DNA from 4 places in the Pseudoalteromonas sp. SG43-1 genome. Region 1 is predicted to be linked to each of the others. Evidence: predicted binding sites of a transcription regulator. Region 1 holds the regulator's gene; each other region holds the start of a gene.
What was found. Region 1 encodes sigma-54, which starts transcription at its own class of promoters, with help from an activator protein. Its sites were predicted from a motif close to GTTGGCACGNNNNTNGNNT; they were not measured.

Region 1 (3,175 bases):
TATCGTAGCTATCAGATACACTGCGAACTAATGAAGGTAGTAGGTTTACTGGAATATTATCTACGCAATAATAACCTAAATCTTCTACAACGCGCAAAGCAACCGACTTTCCAGAACCAGAACGGCCGCTTATGATAATTAACTCCATTTAACACCCTTTATAAAACTATGATTGATCGACAATAACTTGGTAAAGCTCAGTATCAGATTTTGCACTGCGTAACTGTTTACAAAAATCTTTGTTGTTTAGTTTATCAGCAATGGTTGCTAGAGTCTTTAAGTGCTGCTGGTTATCGCCATCTGGTACGATGAGTGCGACAAAAATATCAACAGGGCGATTATCGATTGCATCAAAGTTTATTGGAGTTTCGCTAACGAGCACTAAAGCCAAAGGCTCTTCTGCACCGCTCATTCTTCCATGAGGAATAGCAATGCCACGCCCTATACCTGTACTACCTAATTTCTCTCTGCTCATTAAAGCATTAAGAATATCTTGTTGCGGTAAATACGGAAGTTTGTCGTGAGCAAGTTCGCTAATGAACTCTAAAATTCTTTTTTTGCTATTAAAAAGGACCGCAGCTTTGCTGCAGTCCTGGCATATAAGTGAACTTAATTTCATCATATTAGTGTCGAGCAAGCTTCTCTTTGTGTTTGATTACTTGGCGATCGAGCTTGTCGATCAACGAGTCAATAGCGGCATACATATCTTGATGTTCTGTAGAGGCAAATAGCTCAGCACCGCTTACGTGTATTGTGGCTTCTGCTTTTTGATTTAATTTTTCTACATCGAGAATGACATGAACATTATTAATATGATCAGAGTGTCTTTCAAGCTTCGCAAATTTAGTATTAATATAGTCTCTTAGTGAATCGGTTAATTCTACGTGACGACCAGTTAAGTTTAGTTGCATAAGCATTACCCTCTTAGTTTAGCGTCTTAAATCAGACTTTTACGCTGATTTGACGGTGGAATAGCAAGAGATTCGCGGTATTTTGCGATTGTACGTCTCGCTACTTTAATTCCTTGCTCAGCCAATATATCCGCTATTTTGCTATCACTCAATGGTTTTGCTGAGTTTTCTGCTGCGATTAATTTTCGGATAAGCGCACGTATTGCTGTAGATGAACATTCACCACCGTTTTCAGTACTTACATGGCTTGAGAAAAAATATTTAAGCTCAAATATACCACGGGGTGTATGCATGTACTTTTGAGTAGTAACACGCGAAATTGTCGATTCGTGCATTTCTACCATTTCAGCCACATCATTTAAAACCATTGGTTTCATGGCTTCAGGGCCATGTTCAAAAAAGCCTTGTTGTTGCTTAACAATACAATTAGTAACTTTTAATAGCGTGTCGTTTCTACTTTCTAAGCTTTTAATAAACCATTTAGCTTCTTGTAAATGTGAGCGAATAAACTGGCTGTCGCCACTTGATTTTACAGTGCGAGACATTGCTGCGTATTGGCTATTAACACGAATTTTAGGCATGCTATCTGGGTTTAATTCGACAACCCAGCGGCCTTTAATTTTTTTAACTGACACATCAGGAATAACATACTCAGATTCTTCCCTTACAATAGTATCTGCAGGTTTTGGGTTGAGAGTATGTATTAGTGTCATTACTTCTTTAAGCTCTTCTTCTTTGAGCTTAGTTTTTTTCATTAATGTACGATAGTCGCGAGCTGCTAATAGATCAATATGCTCGGTTAAAATCATTTTCGTTTCATTAATATAAGGTGTTTCTTTATCAAATTGATTAAGCTGAATACACAAACACTCTTGTAAACTACGTGCAGCAATACCAACAGGATCAAACAGTTGGATGCGTTTTAATACCGCTTCAATTTCATCAAGTTCGACTTCGTTATCATCTTCGTTTTCTTGATTAAAGCTTTCTAAAATCTCTTCGCAGCTTAGTGTTAAAATACCTGAATCATCGACAGCTTCTACAATAGCAATAGCAATAGCTTCGTCTGTAGGGCTAAATGGCGTTAGTTGTAATTGCCACATTAAATACTCATGGAGCGTTTCAGTAGAGGCGCCTTGGTATATTGATTCGTCTTCGGGCATTGGACCTGATGAGGCTGCAGGAGCGGCACTCATGTACTCATCCCAACTAACATCCATAGCCATGTCGTCACTTAGCGTGTCTTTTGCAAGTGCTTCACCAGTATCTTGTTCATATTCGCTCGGAGCATCATCAGCAGATGCGCTAACAGTTATGTCATCGGTATCAGCTTTTTGCTCGTTTTTACCAGCAGCGTCTTCGGAATAGTCTGCCTCTTCAACCTCTAATAGTGGATTACTGTCGAGAGCTTCTTGTATTTCTTGCTGGAGATCCAATGTACTGAGTTGCAACAAACGAATAGCTTGTTGCAACTGTGGAGTCATTGTAAGTTGCTGGCCCATGCGCAGCTGTAGTGATTGCCTCATGTATCTCTAACAATCCTTTTATGTTGTTATAATTAATACTAGCAGATGCTTAAAGACATGGCGTAAATGTTACAGCCTAAATTGCTCGCCTAAGTAAACATCGCGTACTGTTTTATCATTTAATACGTGTTCTGGAGTACCTGATGCAATCAGCTCCCCATGAGAAACAATGTAGGCTTTTTCACAAACATCAAGGGTCTCTCTTACGTTATGGTCGGTAATTAATACACCAATCCCACGATTTTTAAGATGTTCTATTATTTTCTTTATATCTAATACCGAAATAGGGTCAACACCGGCAAACGGTTCATCCAGTAATATAAATTTAGGATCTGCTGCCAGCGCTCGTGCTATTTCTACACGACGACGTTCTCCACCCGATAATGCCATACCTTGGCTATCACGAATGTGTTGTATGCTAAATTCATCTAATAAGTTATTGAGCGTGTCTTCTCTGGCTTGTTTATTTAGTTCTTTGCGTGTTTCTAAAATGGCCATTAAGTTTTGATAAACAGTCAGCTTTCTAAAAATCGATGACTCTTGTGGTAAGTAGCCTATGCCTAATCTAGCACGACTATGCATAGGTAAAAGAGTAATATCGTTATCATCAATAGATATTTTACCTTTGTCGCTAGGAACAAGCCCTACAATCATATAAAAAGTCGTTGTTTTACCAGCACCGTTAGGGCCAAGTAAGCCAACTATACTGCCAGCTTGTACTTCAAGGCCGACGTTTTT
Region 2 (3,175 bases), on a different contig from region 1:
AAATAGCCATTCAATCGGGCTTTGGAGAGTAACCATGAAAAGTGCAGCGCTATACATTACAACCGTTTTAATTTGGGGTTCTACTTGGTTAGCCATCGAATTTCAGCTAGGTGATATTGCGGTAGAGCTATCGTTATTTTATCGCTTTGCTATTGCAGCACTTTTAATGTGGTTATATGTAGCGTACAAAAAACCGGATATGCGCTTTTCATTAATCGATCATGGCTTTTTTGCTTTGTTGGCTATTTGTAATTTTGCCTTAAATTACTTAATGCTTTACTGGGCACAAAATTACTTAACCTCCGCTATGACCTCTATCGCCTTTTCACTATTGCTGGTTATGAACATAGTTAACACTCGACTATTTTTTGGTAAACCTATCTCAAAACGAATTTATACAGGTGCTGTTCTCGCTGTATTAGGTATTACGTGTCTGTTTTGGCCACAGTTACAGCAGTTCGACTTGAGTAATGGTGCGTTGGTCGGGTTACTACTTGCCCTTGGTGGCACCTTTGTGGCTTCATTAGGAAACATGGTAAGCGTTCGTAATTCTCGTAAACAAATTGGTGTATTGCAAGGCAATGCATGGGGCATGCTATACAGCGCTATAGGCTTGGCTTTATATGTATTAATGAACGATGTGCAATTTAGTTTGAATGCTCCACCAAGTTACTGGTTATCACTACTTTATCTATCAATATTTGGCACTGTAATCGCTTTTGGTTGCTACTTTGCTCTACTAAGAAATATAGGCCCTGAAAAAGCCAGCTACGTTATTGTTTTATTCCCATTAGTGGCAGTAACACTGAGTAGCTTTTTTGAAGGCTTTGAATGGCACGCAAATACCTTTGCAGGATTTAGCCTAGTGCTATTAGGTAACGCCATTGTGCTTACCCCAACAAAACGAATTAACGCCTTTTTAGCTAATAGAGCAGTAGCTAAAAGTGGCTCCGTCCCCAGTTAGACGCGTTATTAACGCAACTAACACAAAAGCGCCTACCCTACTGTAGGCGCTTTTTTATTGGCATATGAAAAAGTAAAGCCTGCCCATGCACACTAATAACGGCTGGAGTTTTACCTACCAGTTCACCATCTGCTTCAATCAATAACCCTTCAGTTTTTATAGAAGCTGTATTTAAGCGATTGTAGTTAAGGTTTTTTATATGCTGATGGCGCTTAAAAAACAACTTCATAAAGCTTATTAGATTATAAAAAAGCCCACCCGATCGCATTTGATAACACTCAAGCTGGCCATCAGTTAAATCTGCTTTTGGCGCTATTTTTAGCCCGCCACCAAAGTACTTATGATTAGCAAATACAGTAATTAAATTTTGATACTGCCGAGCATCGTTATTAAACGTACCTTGTAACTGCTGAGCTTGATAATAAAATAGCTCTTTAATGCTCGTCCAACTGTAATCAAAAGATGAAAAATTAGCTTTATCGTTAATAGTTTTAATCACATGAGCATCAAATCCTACCCCTGCAATATTAATAAAATAGCGGCTATTAATTTTTCCTATATCAATTGCTGTCGGTGTATTAAATAATGCCTTTCGCCAATCATCTTCTTTGCAATTAAACCCTCTGGAGAAATCGTTACCTGTACCGCAAGGTAATAATGCTAACGAACAACTGCTCCCTATTAGCGCATTGACCGCCAAGTTCAATGTACCATCGCCACCTAGTGCAACTACTTTGGGAAATTTACTCAGTAACAACCTTATTTGAGCGCAGTCATCGTCAAAGCTTCCCGTTGTAGTAAATATACAATAAGAAAAGCTGCGTTTTTTACAGATATTTTTAAGCCATGCCAATGATTTTTGGCTCTGTTTTTTGATACTTGGTTTAATAATTATAAGTAGTGACAAGCTTTTGTTTCCAGCAATGTATTTTAGAGTGAGATAACAAACGTTTAATTAAATTTTTTTAATCTGAATAAATAATCAAAAAACATTGTATAAAATGCATAAAAATAAATTAAAAAATCAAAAACCCCAACAGCAAAGGGGTTAAAACCAACCGTCATATAAATAGCTATGCAAAAACAGTAATGCAACTTACTGAATCGCATATTAATAAAATCAATTCAGATTAGTTTAACTAATCCCTCAGACTCAATTTTTATCGTTGTATTTTTAATCAAACAACGTGCAAAATGCACGCGATTTCAACAGATACAACCGGAGCAAAATAATGAAACCAATTAATACATTAAATCAAACAGCAGCAGCGCAAGTAGCCGTTAAACCAACTAACCGTAAAGCAAGAATGTTAGCTAAACTTAACACGATTGGTAAAAGACTAGCACTTAGCGGTGCAGCTCAATATAAATAATCACCCAACCATGATTATTTTTCGGTGCAGCTAACACTCAACCACTAAATGAAGTCACTTATTTAGCTCCCATTGTTTGCTGCAACCTATTTATTTTATTAAAAATTGCCTTAATTTCCCCTTATTTACAAAAAAAACCTCATTTACGTATATTTTTTAGGCAAACAGTCATTTTGCTATTTACACAGCGGTATCACCTAAGTATTATTCTGCGTCACGGAGAGATGGCAGAGTGGTCGAATGCACCGGTCTTGAAAACCGGCATGGGTTTATAGCCCATCTAGGGTTCAAATCCCTATCTCTCCACCATATTTTAATTGGTGGCTTTTTTTACTTCCATCAATACAAACGGTTATGCGTTGGAGAGGTGTCCGAGTGGCCGAAGGAGCTCCCCTGCTAAGGGAGTATAGAGTTTGTAGCTCTATCGAGGGTTCGAATCCCTCCCTCTCCACCATACTTAATTTAAACCACTTGATTGTGGTTTTTTTGTGCCTAAATTTTATAAAAACTAAACAAATTGTGCCTAGTAATAACTTAGGGCATTATTAACACAACTTTAGCCACTTTTAGGTTTAGCTATGATCCGGTTCATATTGCTATCATTTTGCGCGGCAGCACCATTTTTTACCTTGGCACAAAGTACAACAGTGTATAAGTGTGTAATTAAGGGCGTTCCTACTTTTAGCCAAACGCCTTGCGCTAAAGATGCACAAGTTATTACTCTAAAAGATATAAATGTAATTGAAGCATATAAAAGCTCTACGCCCGGTAAAGGTATTACCGATACCTCTGTTGATGACTACTTAGAGGTTCAGCAAATAGAGCGTGAAATAAAGCG
Region 3 (3,175 bases), on a different contig from region 1:
ATGGTATGATTTTAAACGGTGTTATGCGTATAGTTGATATAATAAAAACTCAAAAATTATCTGATTATTATAACTTTGCGGACATTTCTATATTAGCCGCCCAAAAGATAGTAGACAGCCATGACAGCTCGTATAGCGTTAGTAAAAACTCTTCGATTAAAGGAAGTTTTTACTACGTGAACCTTTATAACGATAACTATGGTGATTCTGGTTTATATAGTAATCCTTTAGCCCATAATCATAACCTGACAATGGCAACAGCGATGCTGTATTTAGATAAATGGAGTGATAGACCTGATTTTTATAAATCAAAAATAATGGGTATTATAGATTTTTTTACTGAAAATTTAGAGTACCAAGATGATGGCACGTGTACATGGAATTATAATTGGGATCGTCGAGGTCCATCATACGAGAAATATGAAGATATTAATCATGGACATATTGATGTTGGCTTATTTGTTGTAGCTGATGAAGAGGGGTATTTTAACAACTTAGATATTATGAATTGCTTAGCTAAAACAGCGGTTGAACGCATTGCCATTGGTCCAGGTCCTATTCCACAATTTGTAACCGGAGAAGGTATTAGCAGTAAAGGTGAACAAATTGCATTCTCATATGATTGGCGTGAATTATCTAAGTTTGAACCTTCAATCATAAATCGTTCAAATAATATTATGAGGCATGCAGTGAGCAACATCACTTGGTTCAGGCAATATGCAGCTTTAGCTATGACCTTAGAAAATTAATTTAAATATGGCTTAGTTGAAATAACTAAGCCATATTATAATTGACTTAATTTTTTTGCATACGGCTCATTTCTGCATGGCAGCTTTGCATTGTTAATAATGTTTTAGCCAGTGCAGCTTCGCAGTCAGCTGGTTGCGGTTTATCCATTGCTGCTTTAATTTCTTCAAGGGTTTTATCTTCTACCTCTTCAAGCTCTTTTACATACGTGCTGTCGTTGTGTGAGGTGAAAGTAGTCAATAGGGCTGTGTACGCACGTCGTGCTTCAACTGCGAAAGATGAGCCATCTTCGCGTTCGCCTTTTTCATTAATTGCATATGGCTGCAAGCGCTCAACACTCACTTTTCGGGCATCTATCATACGCTGAAAAAGTGCACCAATAGCAGGGTCTTCAACTTTTTCCTGCGCTTTTTGATAAAAATCGATGCCGCTGTTCATAACTTGAATGATGTCAGTAATATGATTTACTTCTGATCCTTGATGGGTGTTCATAATGACCTCTTTAATTAAATGAATGTATAGTTCAATTTAATAAAAGCAATGTATGTTCCACGTTTTAATAGTTATGTAGTTATTTGATTTTATTGGTTTAATTTTGTTTCAGCAGGGTGCTAAGTTAACAGGCAGAAAATTAACCTAGCAATTTTTACATTATATTGTGTAATAAAGTTATTTTAGCTCTTCAGCTACTTCAGCTACTTTTTGACGTAACCAAATGTGACTCGCATCGCGATGCAACAGTGGGCTCCAAATCATATCAAGCTCAAAAGGAGGAATTGGAAATGGTGGCTCTAAAATTTTAAGCCCCGGATCATCCAAATATATGTTCGCGGCTTTTGAAGGAAGGGTCGCAATCAAATTTTTCTCTTTAGCTAAATGAATAGCTACATGGTAGTTACGCGTAAAAGTGGCAATATTACGATGCTTACCAAAGTGGGCAAGTGCTTCGTCAACCCAGCCAAGTTTTTGCACATCTTTAGGGTCCATGCCTACACCTACACCAAAACCTGTTTTGCTTACCCATATATGGCGCGCTTTTAAATAGCTGTCGAGGCTAAAGTTTTCAATTATAGGATTATCGGCTTTTACTAAGCAGCAAAAACTATCTTTCCAAATACGTTTATGATGAAAAGACTGAGGTAAGTTTTCAAAACGGTTGATTGCCATATCTACTTTACCGTTTTCTACATCATGAAAGGTGACATCACTTGGTGTGAGTATATCTAAAGTAGTATCGGGGGCTTCTTCGTGCAATTTACTTAAAAGCTTTGGTGCTAATGTACTTGCAGCGTAATCACTGGCCATTATTCTAAACACACGCTTACTTTGGCTTGCCTCAAATTCTCGATTAGGTGCTAGAGTTTCTTCAAGGGTCATTAAAATGCCACGAATAACGGGTTGTAACTCCAAAGCACGCTCGGTAGGTACCATACCATCGCTGGTACGAACTAAAATAGGGTCGTTAAATAAGTTACGAAGACGTTTAAGGCCATTACTCATTGCAGGTTGCGTTATACTCAATTGATTAGCAGCGCGTGTTACGTTGCATTCTCGAAGCAATGTATCGAGGTAAACGAGTAAATTTAAATCTATTTTACTTATATTCATTGTGTGTGTCCTTTAGCGCTTACCAGTGGTGAATAAAGCGCTGTGCTGTCGGGTATGGGTAAATATGACTTACCTGACCATTTTTTATATTTTGTTGTGCCTGCTTCCAAAAGCTAACATCTATAAGCTCAGGATGAGTGCTGAGTAAAAACTTTTTATACATAGGGTTTGGCATTACAAATGTACAAAGTTGCTCAGGAAATACGTCCTGTGGTGCAACAGAGTAACTTTGTTCATCCATTAAATAGTCGTCATAGCTCTTTGCTTTTGGTAATGATCTAAAGTTCATATCGGTTAGATATTGGACTTCATCGTAATCGTAAAAAATAATACGTTTGTGCTTACTTACACCAAAGTTTTTTAATAGCATATCACCAGGAAATATATTAACAGCAATCATTTCTTTTAGGGCTTGCCCATATTCTTCAATCGCGTCGGCAGCACTTTCTTCATCAGCATTTTCTAAAAACAAGTTAAGAGGTGTCATTCGCCGTTCAATATACAAATGCTTGATGATCAACCAATCGCCCTCAATTATCATTGATGAGCCAATTGTTTTATGTAATTGCGCAAGTAAATTACTATCAAAACGCGCTAAAGGAAATACGACGTTAGAATACTCTATGGTATCGGCCATTCTGCCAACACGATCATGATTTTTTACCAGTTGATAACGCTTTAATACGGTATCACGGCCAAAGGGTTTACTCTCACCAAATTTGTCTTTTATTACTTTAAAAACATAGCCAAATGAGGGGAGGGTAAATACCATCATCACCATACCGGGAGTCCCCGGTGCAATTGTAAACTCATCACTAGA
Region 4 (3,175 bases), on a different contig from region 1:
ACTTAGAGTTGGCTGTTCGTGCATTACACAAGGCATTTTTAACAGAAAATGGATAGATTGCGAGTTTTTACTTACTTTTCAGTCTAATTTTCATTAGTATGTTTAAGCGGAATCTTATAATTTTTATTGGAACATGGGAGCAAGAGAATGCTAATACTAACTCGTAGAGTAGGTGAAACCCTAATGATTGGTGACGAAGTAACAGTTACTGTTCTAGGTGTTAAAGGAAATCAAGTTCGAATCGGTGTTAATGCACCAAAAGACGTATCAGTGCATCGTGAAGAGATTTACATGCGCATACAAGCTGAAAAGTCGAACCCTAATCCGGGCAATGCTTAATCAACACGTATACGTAGTTGAGTAATTAACTCAACTAGACTAAAAGCCACTCACTGAGTGGCTTTTTTGTTTATAAAAGCGAGTGTTTCAGGACTAAGTATTTGTTTTGATATGTACTGCATGCCGCTTTTGTTTTTAATAATAATACCTTGTTGGGTGTCTATTACTTCGCTTATATTTTGCCATTCTAATTGATAGCTTTTGTAATGATTAGCAGATTTAATACCTTCTTCATCAAAGGTAAGTGTTACCTCAGAGCCTGATGCTCTGCTGAGCATTTGTCTGGTTACCCACCATGGTCTGCGATAGTAAAAAGCGACGCACTCGAGTACCGCTAACATGATCATAAACGATCCTAAGTAATGATCGTCTAAAACATAAATGCCAAATAAACCAAGCGCAACTAACAACACAAGTAAAAAGTATTTAGGTTTTGCACGCTTACTATAAGGGAGTGACTCATCAAAACACTCGTAAAAGTAGGGTTTATCTAATGTGTAGGTGGTTGTGAATGCCATTTTGCCTTGCTTTAAATATCGTTTTTTTTATTTTAACAAGCTAACTGCTAAATGAGCAGCTTTATAGTCAGTGATTTTATTACTGGCACAAAAAAACGGCTCGAAAGCCGTTTTTTTAGCGGTACAAGAAGAATTAACAGTTAGTTTCTTCAGCGTTCACGCCTTCTTTAACATTTTCACATGCATCTTCAACAGAGTTTTGCACATCAGTTACTGCTTCGTCGATACGTTCGCCAGCATCTTCTGCATGGTTGTCTTCACAACCCATCATGAAAAAACCTGCAAATACTGCGATTAGTGCTGCTTTTAAAGTTGTAGAGTTCATAGTGTAATTCCTTGTAAGTATTAATTAAATTTTAGTGTTTGTTAGTTGAATGCTTTATCTACCTGGGTGATTTACCACGTAGTGCACCTGAAACTAATGAAATCACTAAAAGTACTAAAAAGATAAAAAATATAATTTTTGCTATACCAGCTGCGGCACCTGCGATGCCACCAAAACCTAACACTGCAGCGATTAAAGCAATAACTAAAAATGTAATTGTCCAGCGTAACATTGTTTTCTCCTTGGTTATCAAATTTGCTCATAATAACTAATGCCAGTTATATGCCAAAGTTTATTTGGTATAAATATCAATTGGTTATGGTTTTTCGCTGTTGTTCTAGTTATTAGTTGGTTAGTAACTTTTACGCTTTGTTATGTAAGTTATTCACACTGTTGCAAATAACTGCTAAATGTTCACTAAATAAACTTATTTTGGTAAGACCAATTAACAATTGGTGTGTGGCTTTGCACTTTATATTAAGAATTAGTGTTTATTTTTACTTAGCTTGATAGTTAATTAACAAATTCCATATAACTATTAGCTATAGTCGTTATTTCTTGTATGTATTGTAGAGCGCGTGATTGCTGAGTTATAGCATGTAAATTAATTGAGTGTTATGTTGTTTATTGTTTAATTGGTTTTACCAATTTACAAGATGTAGACAAAGCGATTAGTTTTGTTATTATCCAGTGAATAAATATTTAATTAAATCGATTTTTTATTTTCGATATGGGTTTCAAGGGGAGAAAAATGGATATAGGTGCTCTACTCACAACGGCTGGTAACTTAATGCTTACTGGCATGGTTGGGGTGTTTGTATTTCTGTCGATATTAATTGGTGCAGTAACGCTTATGTCTAATTTGGTGACGCGCTTTAGCGAACCTGACGTGGCGACACCAGTTAAATCACCATCTTTTAAATCTCAAGGTGTGCCTAATGAGCACATCGCTGCTATTAGTGCTGCCATTGCTCAGTACAAATCAAATAATAAATAAGGGGCACACACATGGCTAAATTAAAACTAACAGAATTGGTATTACGCGATGCTCACCAATCATTATTAGCAACGCGTATGCGCCTAGACGATATGCTACCGATTGCTAGCAAATTAGACGATGCGGGTTATTGGTCTATTGAATCGTGGGGCGGTGCTACATTTGACTCGTGTATTCGTTATTTAGGCGAAGATCCTTGGGAGCGTATTCGTGCACTAAAAAAAGCGATGCCTAATACTAAACAGCAAATGCTATTACGCGGTCAAAACTTATTAGGTTACCGCCATTACGCTGATGACGTAGTTGAAAAATTTGTAGAACGTGCACATAAAAATGGCGTTGACGTATTTCGTATATTTGATGCAATGAACGATGTTCGCAATCTAGAAACAGCTATTAAAGCGGCTGTAAAAGTAGGCGCTCACGCTCAAGGTACTATTTCGTACACAGTTAGCCCAGTTCATACACTTGATATGTGGCTAACTCTTGCAAAGCAGCTTGAAGATATGGGTTGTCACTCAATTTGTATTAAAGATATGGCGGGTTTATTAAAGCCGTACGATGCTGAAAAACTAATTAAAGCACTTAAAGAAACTGTATCTATTCCAATTGCTATGCAGTGCCACGCTACAACAGGTTTAAGTACTGCTACTTACCAAAAAGCAATTGATGCTGGTATTGATATGCTCGATACCGCTATTTCATCAATGAGTATGACTTATGGACATTCCGCAACTGAAACTATTGTATCGATAGTTGAAGGGACTGAGCGTGATACTGAGCTTGATTTAAACCACCTAGAAGAAATTGCTGCTTACTTTAGAGATGTACGTAAAAAATATGCGGCATTTGAAGGTAGCTTAAAAGGGGTTGATGGGCGCATTTTATTAGCTCAAGTACCTGGTGGCATGCTTACAAACATGGAAAACCAACTTAAAGAGCAAGGCGCAGCCGATAAGCTTAATGAGGTTTTACTTGAGATCCCACGTGTACGTG

Region 2: the regulator sigma-54 is predicted to act here: its motif matches at 2,141-2,159, upstream of H5159_RS13100 (diacylglycerol kinase family protein).
Region 3: the regulator sigma-54 is predicted to act here: its motif matches at 1,283-1,301, upstream of H5159_RS05425 (PA2169 family four-helix-bundle protein).
Region 4: the regulator sigma-54 is predicted to act here: its motif matches at 1,454-1,472, upstream of H5159_RS09435 (DUF1328 domain-containing protein).

Annotation. Positions count from the first base shown of each region.
Region 1 is NZ_JACJFD010000001.1:305,729-308,903, forward strand. It holds gene rapZ (RNase adapter RapZ) at 1-148, opposite strand, end outside; gene ptsN (PTS IIA-like nitrogen regulatory protein PtsN) at 167-619, opposite strand; gene hpf (ribosome hibernation promoting factor) at 624-911, opposite strand; gene H5159_RS01410 (RNA polymerase factor sigma-54) at 938-2,437, opposite strand; gene lptB (LPS export ABC transporter ATP-binding protein) at 2,507-3,175, opposite strand, start outside.
Region 2 is NZ_JACJFD010000018.1:23,069-26,243, reverse strand. It holds gene H5159_RS13105 (DMT family transporter) at 35-964, shown strand; gene H5159_RS13100 (diacylglycerol kinase family protein) at 1,002-1,871, opposite strand; gene H5159_RS13095 (hypothetical protein) at 2,197-2,337, shown strand; tRNA gene H5159_RS13090 (tRNA-Ser) at 2,556-2,646, shown strand; tRNA gene H5159_RS13085 (tRNA-Ser) at 2,699-2,791, shown strand; gene H5159_RS13080 (RNA-binding protein) at 2,916-3,175, shown strand, end outside.
Region 3 is NZ_JACJFD010000004.1:120,355-123,529, reverse strand. It holds gene H5159_RS05430 (hypothetical protein) at 1-749, shown strand, start outside; gene H5159_RS05425 (PA2169 family four-helix-bundle protein) at 796-1,239, opposite strand; gene H5159_RS05420 (LysR family transcriptional regulator) at 1,417-2,355, opposite strand; gene aceK (bifunctional isocitrate dehydrogenase kinase/phosphatase) at 2,375-3,175, opposite strand, start outside.
Region 4 is NZ_JACJFD010000010.1:73,701-76,875, forward strand. It holds gene H5159_RS09415 (aspartate kinase) at 1-56, shown strand, start outside; gene csrA (carbon storage regulator CsrA) at 148-339, shown strand; gene H5159_RS09425 (YcxB family protein) at 390-857, opposite strand; gene H5159_RS09430 (hypothetical protein) at 991-1,182, opposite strand; gene H5159_RS09435 (DUF1328 domain-containing protein) at 1,241-1,414, opposite strand; gene H5159_RS09440 (OadG family protein) at 1,934-2,179, shown strand; gene oadA (sodium-extruding oxaloacetate decarboxylase subunit alpha) at 2,191-3,175, shown strand, end outside.